DNA from 3 places in the Micromonospora sp. DT228 genome. Region 3 is predicted to be linked to each of the others. Evidence: riboswitches for the same ligand, from Rfam matches in the RefSeq annotation. Region 3 holds a riboswitch; each other region holds the start of a gene.
What was found. A riboswitch is a leader RNA that binds a small molecule or an ion and turns the genes downstream of it on or off. The one in region 3 is predicted to bind cyclic di-AMP.
Positions count from the first base shown of each region.

Region 1: linked by a shared signal. The riboswitch ahead of ACLQ29_RS07005 (NlpC/P60 family protein) and the one ahead of ACLQ29_RS29195 (coiled-coil domain-containing protein) in region 3 are both predicted to bind cyclic di-AMP.
Region 2: linked by a shared signal. The riboswitch ahead of ACLQ29_RS09330 (coiled-coil domain-containing protein) and the one ahead of ACLQ29_RS29195 (coiled-coil domain-containing protein) in region 3 are both predicted to bind cyclic di-AMP.

Region 1 is NZ_JBNCKO010000003.1:77,379-81,354, reverse strand. Features, by position in the region: gene ACLQ29_RS07015 (pyridoxamine 5'-phosphate oxidase family protein) at 1-488, opposite strand, end outside; gene dcd (dCTP deaminase) at 588-1,166, shown strand; gene ACLQ29_RS07005 (NlpC/P60 family protein) at 1,228-2,214, opposite strand; cyclic di-AMP (ydaO/yuaA leader) riboswitch at 2,282-2,417, opposite strand; gene ACLQ29_RS07000 (N-acetylmuramoyl-L-alanine amidase) at 2,653-3,976, shown strand, end outside.
Region 2 is NZ_JBNCKO010000003.1:548,348-552,323, forward strand. Features, by position in the region: gene ACLQ29_RS09325 (carbonic anhydrase) at 1-46, shown strand, start outside; gene ACLQ29_RS09330 (coiled-coil domain-containing protein) at 111-1,130, opposite strand; cyclic di-AMP (ydaO/yuaA leader) riboswitch at 1,135-1,265, opposite strand; gene ACLQ29_RS09335 (YibE/F family protein) at 1,432-2,805, opposite strand; gene ACLQ29_RS09340 (metal-sensitive transcriptional regulator) at 3,010-3,306, opposite strand; gene ACLQ29_RS09345 (heavy-metal-associated domain-containing protein) at 3,402-3,611, shown strand; gene ACLQ29_RS09350 (hypothetical protein) at 3,625-3,976, shown strand, end outside.
Region 3 is NZ_JBNCKO010000019.1:29,793-33,768, forward strand. Features, by position in the region: gene ACLQ29_RS29190 (hypothetical protein) at 23-514, opposite strand; gene ACLQ29_RS29195 (coiled-coil domain-containing protein) at 816-1,883, opposite strand; cyclic di-AMP (ydaO/yuaA leader) riboswitch at 1,889-2,020, opposite strand; gene ACLQ29_RS29200 (cation diffusion facilitator family transporter) at 2,132-3,049, opposite strand; gene ACLQ29_RS29205 (HelD family protein) at 3,157-3,976, opposite strand, start outside.

The DNA of each region.
Region 1 (3,976 bases), on a different contig from region 3:
GCCACCGCCGAGGGGGCCCGCGGGTCGAGCCAGACCCGAACGGCCGGCCGGGCCGGGGCGAGGCCCGGGATGCCCGCGATGTGCTGCTCGCGGCGCGTCAGCATCGCCACGTCGACGGTGAACTCGAACAGTTGCCAGTCGGCCTGTGGCTCCGCGCGGGCGCCCTGCGCCAACCGGGCGACTCGCGCCGGATCGGTCACCGGGCGGGCACGCCCCGCCACGTACGCCTCGTCGTCGCTCTCCTCCGGGGGGAACGAGTGCAGCGCGTAGCGGCCGTCGCGTTCGAGGTCACGGCGCTTCGGGGAGTCGATGATGAAGCAGAACAGACCCTCGTCGGTGATGACCGGGGAGACCGGATGGACCCGGGGCCCGCCGTCGGCACGGACCGTGGCCAGGTAGCCGAAGCCCGGACCGTACTGCTGGAGGAGAACGCGGATCCCGTCGGCGAGTCGGGGCTCGTCGGCGGCGAATTCGGACCAGGAAGCCATGCGAGCATTCTATCGAACAAATGTACGAGTAGCGACCTCGACGCGCTGGTCACCGGCACCGAATCCGGTGGGTTTTCGGGCCGCCGCTATGGTGGTCCGATGCTGCTCTCCGACCGCGACCTGGTCTCCGAGATCAAGGCCGGCACGCTGGGCCTGGAGCCGTTCGAGCCCACCCTGGTCCAACCCTCAAGCATCGACGTACGGCTGGACCGGCTGTTCCGGGTCTTCAACAACCACCTTTACACACACATCGACCCAGCGATGCAGCAGGACGACCTGACGTCGGCGGTCGAGGTGCCCGACGGGGAGCCGTTCGTGCTGCACCCCGGGGAGTTCGTGCTCGCCTCGACGCTTGAGGTCATCTCGCTCGGTGACCAGCTCGCCGGCCGGCTGGAGGGCAAGAGTTCACTGGGGCGGCTCGGGCTGCTCACGCACTCCACCGCCGGCTTCATCGACCCCGGTTTCTCCGGGCACGTCACGCTCGAACTCTCGAACGTGGCGAACCTGCCCATCACTCTCTGGCCGGGCATGAAGATCGGGCAGCTCTGCATCTTCCGGCTCTCCTCGCCGGCCGAGCACCCGTACGGCTCGGCGGTCTACGGCTCGCGCTACCAGGGGCAGCGGGGGCCGACGCCGAGCCGCGCCTGGCAGCACTGGCGCACCTGGCCCACCCGCTGACCCGATGACGACGAGGGCCCGCCGCGACGAATCGCGACGGGCCCCTCGGTCAGCACCTCGATCAGCCTGGACGGCCGTAGCTGTGGACCTGACCGTCGTCGGCCCTCTTCATCTTGACCGGTTCGCCGGCCTGCGAGGCGTGCACCACCCAGCCGCCACCGACGTACATGCCGACGTGGTGGATGTCGCTGTAGTAGAAGACCAGGTCGCCGGGGCGCAGGTCGGCCTTGCTGACGTTCTTGGTGACGCGGCTCTGGGCGGCGGCGTTGTGCGGCAGTGACACCCCGGCCTTCGCCCAGGCGGCGAGCATGAGCCCGGAGCAGTCGTACGAGTTCGGACCCTCGGCACCCCAGACGTAGGGCTTGCCGATCTGCGCGCAGGCGAACTTGACCGCGGTGCCGGCGGCGCCACCGGGGTAGCTGCCGGGGCAGGGCGCGGGGCGCAACGGACCGCCGCCACCGCTGCCGTACACCTTGAGGCGCAGCTTCTGCAGTTTGTCGATCTCCTCGTTGATCTGCCTCTTCTTCGCCGCCAGCTGGGCCTCGGTACGGGTCAGCTGGGCCACCATCTCGTCGAGCGGCGCCTTCTGCCCGGCCAACTCGTCGCGCAGGTCGGCCACCTCGCGGACGTCCTCCTGCTGGTTGTGCGCGAAGCGGTCGAGCAGTTCGAGCTGACCGACCACCTCACTGGGTGACCGGCTGCCCAGCACCGCGTTGACGGTCAGCACGTTCTCACCCTTGTACGCGCGCACGGCCAGGGCGCTGACCTTGTCCATCGCGGCGTCGACCTGGCGCTCCAGCGGGGCGATCCGGGCGGCCAGCGCCTGGGCCTGCCTGCGCTTGGCGGCTAGGTCGATCCGGGTGGCGTTGTGCTGTTCGATGATCGGTTCGAGTTTGTTCCAGTCGGCGTCGATCTGGCGCTCGATCTCGGCGACGGACGGGTCGGCGTGGGCCGCCGTGGCGCTGCCGGTCAGAACGACGGCGACGCCGGCCAGGGCGGCGAGCGCGGTGGTGAAGCGGGACCAGCGTGGGCGCGGCGCGATCGACATCGGGCCGGCTGTTGCCGACCGCTCGGACGACGGCCGCGGGGCATGGAGTGCCACCGGGGTTCCGTACTCCTTCTTCCTGACCGCCTACCGGGTTAGCTGACGGGTTCGGGCGGGAAGTGGGCGCCCTACCGCAGTGGCTGCGGATTCACCCCGGGGGACATGGGTCCCCGGTTCGTTCGGAAACGACTCGGCGGTGCCGGTCCGTTACCGCCCGGGCTGGACGGAGCTGCTATCGGGCCGACGAATGACCAGAGTAGAGACGCTTGTTACCGTTCCGCAACCCGTGCGGCCGTGACACTCCGTACCGATCCGAGAGGATGACCGATCCGTACGTGAAGATTTATTTCCTGGCAGGTCGACACATGGAAAGGTATTGACGCGGACTCCCGGCCGGCGCGAGGGTGGCGTCATCCACACCCGCGAAATCTAGGGGGTTCGATGCACCATCCAACCCTGCTGCCCGGCCGGCGTGCACTGCTCGCCGCCGCCGTGCTCGCCGCCGCGACCGCGGTCGGAGCACCCGCCCACGCCGCCGCGCCCACTGTCGACCGCCAGCAGCGGTACGCCGCCGCTGCCGCCGAGTACGGCGTACCGACCGACGTGCTGCTCGGCGTCTCCTACCTGGAGTCCCGCTGGGACAGCAACGCCGGCACACCCAGCACCAGCGGCGGTTACGGCCCCATGCACCTGACCGACGCCCGACACGTGACCGCTCTGCCCGTGCGCGGCCACCACGGCACCGGCACCGAGGACCCGCGCGGCGACGACTCCCGTACCGCGCTGGCACCCGTGCCCCGGACGGCCGAGGACCCGGCGCCACCCGCCACCGCGTCGCAGACCGTGGATGCCGCCGCCGCGCTGACCGGCGCGACCCCCGACGCGCTGCGCACCGACGCCGACGTCAACATCCGGGGCGGGGCCGCGCTCCTGGCCTCGTACCAGCGGGAGTTGGGCGCCCCGGTCGGTGCCGGCACCGACCCGGCCACCTGGTACGGCGCGGTGGCCCGCTACGCCGGCGCGGACAGCGCGGACGCCGCGGCGGCCTTCGCCGACGAGGTCTTCACCACCATCGGCGCCGGCGCGTCGCGGGTGGCCGACGACGGCCAGCGGATCACGCTGCCGGCCCGCGCGCTCCGCCCGCAGCGCTCCGGGCCGGACCGGCTGGGTCTGCGCCGGCTCGACCGCCCGGACGGTCTGGAATGCCCCCGCACCATCTCCTGCGAGTGGATCCCGGCGCCCTACGCGGCGTTCGGCGACGGTGACTACGGCAACCACGACCTGTCCGACCGCCCCGCCCGGCAGAAGATCGAGTACATCGTCATCCACGACACCGAAGGGAGCTGGGCGACCACCCTGCGACTCGTCCAGGATCCGACGTACGTGAGCTGGCACTACACGCTGCGCTCGGTGGACGGGCACGTCGCCCAGCACGTCCGGACCAAGGATGTCGCCTGGCACGCCGGCAACTGGTACGTCAACGCCAAGGCGGTCGGGCTGGAGCACGAGGGCTTCGCGGCGCAGGGCACCTGGTACACCGAGGCGATGTACCGGACCTCGGCGAAGCTGGTCCGGCACCTCGCGCTGCGGCTGGGCGTCCCGCTGGACCGCCAGCACATCATCGGCCACGACAACGTGCCCGGCACCGTCGCCGCGAACGTCCGTGGAATGCACTGGGACACCGGCCCGTACTGGGACTGGACCCACTACTTCGAGCTGCTGCGCGCTCCTCGCCTGGACACCGGCACCCCGGCCACCGGCCTGG
Region 2 (3,976 bases), on a different contig from region 3:
GCTCGACGTACCGACCGGGTCGGCCGACCCGGCCACGGCCGCCTAGGGGCTGACACGTCGAGGGCCGCCCCGCTTGATGCGGAGCGGCCCTCGACGAAGGATCTGGTGGGTCAGAGCAGCGACATGTGTACGTGGTCGGTGTGGTTCGACGGCCCGCTGTACGACTTCCAGCCGCTCGCCGGGAACCAGATCTGCCGGTTCCAGATCACGTAGTAGATGCCGAGCCGGTCGGCGTTACGGATGAGGAAGGCGGCGACGTTGTTGCCGTACATCCGGGTGTCGTTGTTGTGCCACGGGGCGAAGCCGCTCTTCTGCAGCGACCAGTCGCAGGCGCGGCCCTTCGGGTGCTCCCACGGCCCGCCGGACCGGTAACAGCCGACGAACCGGTTGAAGCCGGCCGCCTTGACCTCCTTGTACGCGTGCAACGTGCGCGGCGTGATGCAGCCGGACGTGGTCGGGTCGTTCTCGCTGCAGGACTGCGCCTTCCAGTCACCGTCGGCGGTGCGGCCCGGCCCGATCTTGGCGACCTTCGAGGTGGCGTCCACCAGACCGCCGGTGAAGCCCTTGCCGCCGACCAGGGAGAGCGCCCTGTCGGCCTCGGTCTTCCGCTTGGCCATCACTGCGGTCTGCTTCTGCTGCTCGCGGACCTCGGTGTCGAGGAGCAGCTTGGCCTGCTCGGCACGGGACTTCACCGCGTTGACCTCGGCGAGCTTGTTCTCGTTCACCATGTTGATCTCGTCGAGCATCGCGGCACGTTGGACGAACGTGTCCGGAGCGTCACTTTCGAGCAGCATCGCCAGCGCACCGATCCGACCGGTCCGGTACGACTGGGCGGCGATCTCCCCGACCTGTGGCGCCAGCGCGTCCAGGTCGGCCTTGGCCCGGTCCACCTCCAGCGCCAACTCGAGCTGCCGCTTCTTCGACTTGTCCAGTTTGGACTTGGCGGCGGAGTAGTCGCGGTTGGCCTGCTCGATGACGTCGTTGAGTAGCTGGGGCTCGCCGTCCTCCTCGTGCCCGGACGGCGTGGGGGTCGTCGGGGCGGCGTGGGCCGGGAGGGGCCCGGCGAGCACGGTCAGTGCGGCGATCACGGCCACCACGGGTGTCATCCAGCGGCGTAGGGGTGCCGTCACAATGTTCCCTTCCGTCGACCGCCGACCGGGTTAGCTGACGGGTTCGGGACGGAAGTGGCCCCTACCGCTGACGCGGATTCACCCCACACACCTGGGTCCCCGGCTCGCCGGTTGGCGATTGGGCGGTGGCACCGCAGGCGCCGCTTCGCGCCTTCATCGGTAACCGGCAGCGAGGTTACCCGAGAGTCGACTGGGTGAGCTACGCCTGGATGCCGACCAAAAGTGTCATTTCGCCATAGCGTTGGGTAACCAGTGACGCGGTTCTCAGGTGGGGGACCCGATCTGGTCACGCTGAGGAGTGTCACCATGCCGTATCCGTGCTCCTGTTCGACTCCGGCCACCCGTCGGTGGCGGTGGATGGGGGCCGGGTCCGCGTCTGGTCCGGCTCGTCGGGTCGCCGCGATCGCGGCGCGTTGAGGGCGGCCAGTGCCTCCGCCCGGCCGTCCGCCTGGGGGCGCGACCGGGTGGCATCGACGGACCGCGTGGTGTCGGCGCGCCCGGCCGCGGTCACGACCGCGGCCAGCCCGGTGGTCAGTGGCACGGCGGCGATCAGCCCGAGTGTCGCGACCGCGCTGCGGACGATCTCCTGCGCGAGGAACTCGCTGGTGAGGAGCTGCCCGATCGGCCGCGCGTCGGCGGTGAGCAGGAGCAGCAGGGGCAGCGACGCGCCCGCGTACGCCAGCACGATCGTGTTGACGGTGGAGGCGATGTGCGCCCGGCCGACACGTGTCGCCGCACGGTAGAGCTGCCGGCGGGTCAGCCCGGGATTGGCGTTCGCCAGCTCGGTGACGGTAGCCGCCTGGGTGACCGTCACGTCGTCGAGCACCCCGAGCGACCCGATGATGATCCCGGCGAGCAGCAGGCCGTGCAGGTCCACGTCACCCTGGAACATCGACAGTGTCGTCGCATCCTCGCTGCCGAAGCCGGTGAGGTGCGTTGCCCCGGTGGCGATGGTGGCGAGCGCGCCGGTCAGCACCAGGCTGCCCAGGGTGCCGAGCACCGCGACCGAGGTCTGCGCGGTGACGCCGTGGGTCAGATAGAGCACCACGAACATGATCAGGGCGGCGCCGACCACCGCCACCAGGAGAGGTGATCGGCCGGCGCCGATTCCCGGCAGCACGAAGGTGAGCAGGATGGCGAAGCTGGCCGCCAACCCGGCGAGCGCGGCCAGCCCCCGCCACCGGCCGAACGCGACGATCGCGGCGGCGAAGACCACCGCCAACCACACAAGTGGGGTGCCGCGCTGGTGCTCGGCGATGTTCCAGTTGCTGACCGTGGGATCGGTCGGGTCGGTCAACTCGACAAGGATGACCTCGTCGCCGACGTCGACCCGTGGCGCGCCCGGGCCGTCGGGCACCGGTGTGCTCACCTGTTGGCCGGCGGCCGGTCCGTCGTCCACCCGGACGTCGACGGTGCCGCAGGGCCCGTTGCCGACCCTGGGTGTGCCCTCCGGGCTCGACGGCAGCGGCGGGCACGGTTCGGTCACCACCCTTGTCACCGTGCCGGCGTAGCGCGGCACGTCCGCTCCGCCGTCGGTCTGCGGTGCTCCTCCGCGCGGCCAGAGCAGCGCCGCGGCGACCACTGTGGCGACGAAGAGGGGCACCACGGTCATGACGAGGATCCGTCGCACCCGGGGCGGGGCGGACGGAGCGGGACGGGCGTGGTCGGAACCCAAGTCGAGACTCCCAACGATCCGGTGCGGGATACGTGTCGGCGGGCCGCGCGGTTCAGTGTCGTCACCGAAAGGCGGCGCGGGGCGCGGTGGATCGCGAACCGACGACCACGCGATCACGGACGGTCAGTGCCCGGCCCTGGTTGCCCGGAAACCGACCCCTCGCCGCGGTGCCGGCACCCCGGGCGTGTCGTCAGCCCCGTGTCGTCAGCCGCGCTTCATCAGCCGGCCGACCGCCGCCATCATCTCGGTGGCCATCTCGTCGGCCCGTCCCTCGGCCGCACCCTCGTGCATGCAGTGCCGGGCGTGCCCGTCGAGCAGCCCCAGCGCCACCTTGTCGAGCGCGGCCTGGATCGCGGAGATCTGGGTGAGCACGTCGATGCAGTAGCGGTCGTCGTCGACCATCTTCTCGATGCCGCGGACCTGCCCCTCGACTCGGCGGAGCCGCGCGAGCAGCTGGTCCTTGCTGGCGGTGTACCCGCGGATCGGGGTGGGTGCGCTCATGCCGACCAGGATAGCCTACCCCCCGGGGGTATGATACGGTGCACTTCGATGGTGATACCCCCACCGGGTACCGGTACGCAGAAGGAGACGATCCGATGGTCAACACGACGTTCCAGGTGCAGGGCATGACCTGCGGGCACTGCGTCAGCGCGGTCAGCGCCGAGGTCGGCGCCATCGCGGGCGTGCGTGACGTCCAGGTCGACCTCGCGACCGGGCAGGTCGCCGTGAGCAGCGAGCAGCCGCTCGACGTGCAGGTCGTCCGGGCCGCCGTCGACGAGGCCGGCTACGAACTCGTCGACGCGTGAGCGGGGGGCCGACATGCGTACCGTGACGAGAGTGGCCGGGTTCGCTGTCGGCCTCGCGGCGATCTTCGGCGCGACGTACGGGGTCGGCCGGGTGGTCGATCGCGCCCCGGTGGCCGAGGGCCGGCACGACCGCCACGCCGACCCGGCGACGGAAGGGCACGGCGAGGCGGCCGACCGGATTCCCGGTGGGCTGCTCGTCTCCGACCGCGGCTACACCCTCGCCCCGGTCGACGCCCCGGCCGACGAGTTCGCCTTCCGGATCACCGGTCCGGACGGCCAACCGGTGACCCGGTACGACGTGGCGCACGACAAGCGGATGCACCTGATCGTGGTCCGCCGGGACCTCTCCGGTTTCCGGCACGTGC
Region 3 (3,976 bases):
GGATGGGGGTTACGGGGTGCGGTTACGGGGTGGGGGTGCGGGCGGGCTGGGCGACGGGGCGTCGGCCCCACGGCTTGTACGTGGACAGCACCGTCGCGATGATCATCAGGCTCGTCGACACCGCGGGTGCGATCACCAGGTCGACGCGGTCCCGGGCGGGGAGGGCGGCGCCCACCGCACCGGCGTGCCGCAGATTCGGCGTGAGCAGGAACAGCACCAGCCCGAGCATCACCGTGGTGAGCACGAGCTTGGCCAGCACCCAGCGATAGCGCCACAGGCCCCACGGGGTGAGCAGCGCGCTGGCGACCCCGATCAGCCAGACCACAACGCTCAGCGGCGCGAACAGCAGCGTGCCGACCAGCGCCGTGACCGGGTAGACCACCGCCGGGTCGGCGCCACGCTGCACGGCGACGCCGAGGGTGAGGAGCACCAGGTCGGCGCCGAGCCAGCCGAGCGACGTGACCAGGTGCAGGGTGAGGAGTCCCTTGCGGGCGGTGGGAGAAATCCGACGCATACCGCGATGCTGCCCGCCGACCCGGGCCGGGTCGTCCGACCGCCGACGACATCAGGGGTACGCCCGGCAACGTAGCCCGCCCGGCGATGTAGCCCGCCCGGCGATGTAGCCCGCCCGGCGATGTAGCCCGCCCGGCGACGTAGCCGGCCCGGCAACGTAGCCCGCCCGGGCGACGACGTCACCCGACGCCACGATCAACACGACGCCGCCGACTCCGGGGTAACCCGTGGTCCGAATACCCCGGAGTCGACGATGGCGAGTGGATCAACCCCGGCTCGGGCCGGGTCACCCGTCGGCTGGGTCAGTAGACCGACAGGTGCACGTGGTTTGTGTGGTCGGTGGACGGGGTGCCACCCGCGCCGCTGTACGACTTCCACCCGCTGCTGGGCAGCCAGATCTGCCGGTACCAGATCACGTACAGCACGGCGAGCTGGTCGGCGTTGCGGATGAAGTACGCGGCCAGGTTGTTGCCGTACGTCTTGTCGCCGCCGGTGGCGTTGCCGCCGAAGCCGCTCGTCTGCGCGGCGAAGTCGCAGGCCCGGCCCTTGGGGTGTTCACCGGAGCCGCTGGGACGGTGACAGGAGACGTACCTGGTGAAGCCCGCGGCCTTGGCCTGGTTGAGCGCGTGCAGGGTGCGCGGGGTGATGCAGCCGTTGGCGGGTGTGGGGTCGTTGACGCTGCACGACTCGGATGGCCACGAGCCGTCGGAGTTGCGCGGCGCGGCCTTCGCGTTGACGCTGGAGGTGCCCCGGTTGGAGCCGGTGTCGGCGGTGGTCCGCGGCTTGGGGGTGTTGGCCACGGTCAGGGCCCGTTCGGCCTGGTCCTTGCGCTTGGCCATCACCGTGACCTGCTTGCGTTGTTCGACGATCTCGCCGTTCAGGGCGGCCCGGGTACGACTGGCCTGGTCCTTGGTGGCGAGCAGGTCGCGCAGCACCCGGTCCTCGTTGGCGGCCACCGCGTCCAGCGCGGCGGCCCGGTCCATGAAGCCCTCCGGGCTGCTGCTGTTGAGCAGCGCCGACACCACGCCGAGCCGCCCGGTGCGGTACGCCACGCCGGCGATCTGGCCGACCTTGCCGTCGCGCTGGGCAAGCTCGACCTCGATCTCCTTGAGCTGGGTGGCGAGCTGCTGCTGCCGCTTGACGGAGGTGTCCAGAGCGCGTTTCGCGTCCAGGTAGCCCTTGCTGGCGGCCTCGAGTTGGGCGCGTAGCGAGGGGGTGCCGCCCTCCTCGTCGGAGTCGGGTGCGGCGGCGGCCCGCTGGCCGGTCGGGGGAGCGGCCGAGGCGGTGCCGGCCGGGAGCGCGACGCCGAGGGCGAACATCGCGACGATCAGGGCCGCCAGTCGGGCGGCGGGTGGTCGTGCTGGTGCCACTGCGCATGTCCTTCCGTCAGCCGCCGACCGGGTTAGCTGACGGGTTCGGGACGGAAGATCCCTACCGCTGACGCGGATGCACCCCAGGAACGTGGTTCCCCGGTTCGCCCGGTTGGGCGATTAGGCGGCGACCGTCACCGGCGCCTGGAGGGCGCCGCCTGGTGGAGGCCGGGACCGAGCCTACCGGTGCCGGTGGGGCTGCTGCAGCCGATGTGACAGACGGTGCGTGCGTCGTCACGAGAAAGCTGTCACCACTCGATCGAGCCGCAGGCGCCGGGGGCGGCGCCGGGCTCGATCTGCAACGTCGCGTGTTCGATCCGGAAGTCGTCGTGCAGAGCGGTACGCGCCGCGGTGAGCACCGTGCCGACCTCCGCGCCGGGTGCCATGGTCAGGTGCGCCGAGGCCACCTCCATGCCCGAGGTGAGCGTCCAGACGTGCAGGTCGTGCACCTCGACCACCCCGGGGACCGCGGCCAACCGGTCGTGCACGGCGGTCACCTGGAGGTGTTCCGGGGCGGCCTGCACCAGGATCCGGACGGCGGCGCGGGCCAGCCGCCAGGTGCGCGGCAGAATGAACGCGCCGATGGCGACCGCGACGAGTGGGTCGGCCCACCACCAGTCGGTGACGGTGATGAGCAGCGCCGCGCCGATGACGCCGAGCGAGCCGAGCAGGTCGCCGAGCACCTCCAGGTAGGCCCCCTGCAGGTTGATGCTCTCCCGGGCTCCGGCGCGGAGCAGGGCGAAGGCGGCGATGTTCGCGAGCAGGCCGAGCACGGCCACCGCGAGCATCGGGCCGGCGACGACCTGGTGCGGGTCGCCGAAGCGGCGGATCGCCTCGATCACCACGTAGATCGCGACGCCGGAGAGCAGGACGGCGTTGGCGAGCGCGGCGAGCACCTCGAGTCGGTAGAGCCCGAAGGTGCGCTGCGGGTCGGTGGTGGCCCGCCGGGTCGCGGTGATCGCGGCGAGCGCCATCCCGATGCCGAGCACGTCGGTGAACATGTGCCCGGCGTCGGAGAGCAGGGCGAGTGAGCCGGTGCGCAGGGCGGCCACCGCCTCGACCACCATCAGGGTGGCGAGCAGCCCGAACGCCGCCCAGAGCCGGCCCCTGTGCTGGTGTGCGGCATTGGCGACCGACCCATGGTGGTGGTCATGACCTGCGCCCACGAGATCCACCTTCCGCCGCCGGTTGGGGCCGGGTCAAATGTATGCTCACATCGCTATGTATGCAAGTGTGGCGTAGACCGCTGGCCCGCCCGGCACGGTGCACCGGATCAGCCGGTCGGATCGATCGTGGTAAGTCGTTGCGTGGCCCGGGAGAGCGCCACGTACAGGGTGCGTACCCCCGCACCCGGATCCGCCCGGATCTCGCTCGGGGCGACAAGCACGACACCGTCGTACTCCATGCCCTTGGCCTCCAGGCTGGTCACCACCTGGAGGCGCGGCGCGCCGAGCGCGTCGAGCCAGCCGGCGACCTCGTCGCGGCGGGGGACCGGCGTGATCACGCCGACCGTGCCCTCCACCTCGGTCAGGAGTCCGGCGGCCGCCTTCACGACGGCGGTCTCCAACCCGGTCGCGGGCACCACCAGCTCGACCGGGTCGACCCCGGTGGAGCGCACGGCGGTCGGCAGCGGCAGGTCGGGGTAGAGCCGGCGGATCTCCGCCGCCGCCACCGCGAAGATCTCCGACGAGTTGCGGTAGTTGGTGGTGAGGGTGAAGTCGTGTCGCTTACGCCGGCCCAGCGCCTGGTCCCGGGCCTGGTTCAGCTCCTCCGGATCACCCGTCCACGCGGTCTGCGCAGGGTCACCCACCACCGTCCAGGAGGCCAGGCGGCCCCGCCGTCCGACCATCCGCCACTGCATCGGCGAGACGTCCTGTGCCTCGTCGACCACCACGTGCGCGTACTCCCGGTAGTCCTCCGGCCGCTCCCGGGCCGCCGCCCGGGCCGCCCGCTGACGGTCGCTGGCGGTGCTCAGTTCGCGTACGCCGCCAGCGAGTTGGAACGGGTCGCGACGGGCCTTGGCCGGCTGCGCCGGCTTGCCAAGCAGGGCGTCCAACTCGTCGAGCAGCGCGATGTCGGCGATCGTCAACCCG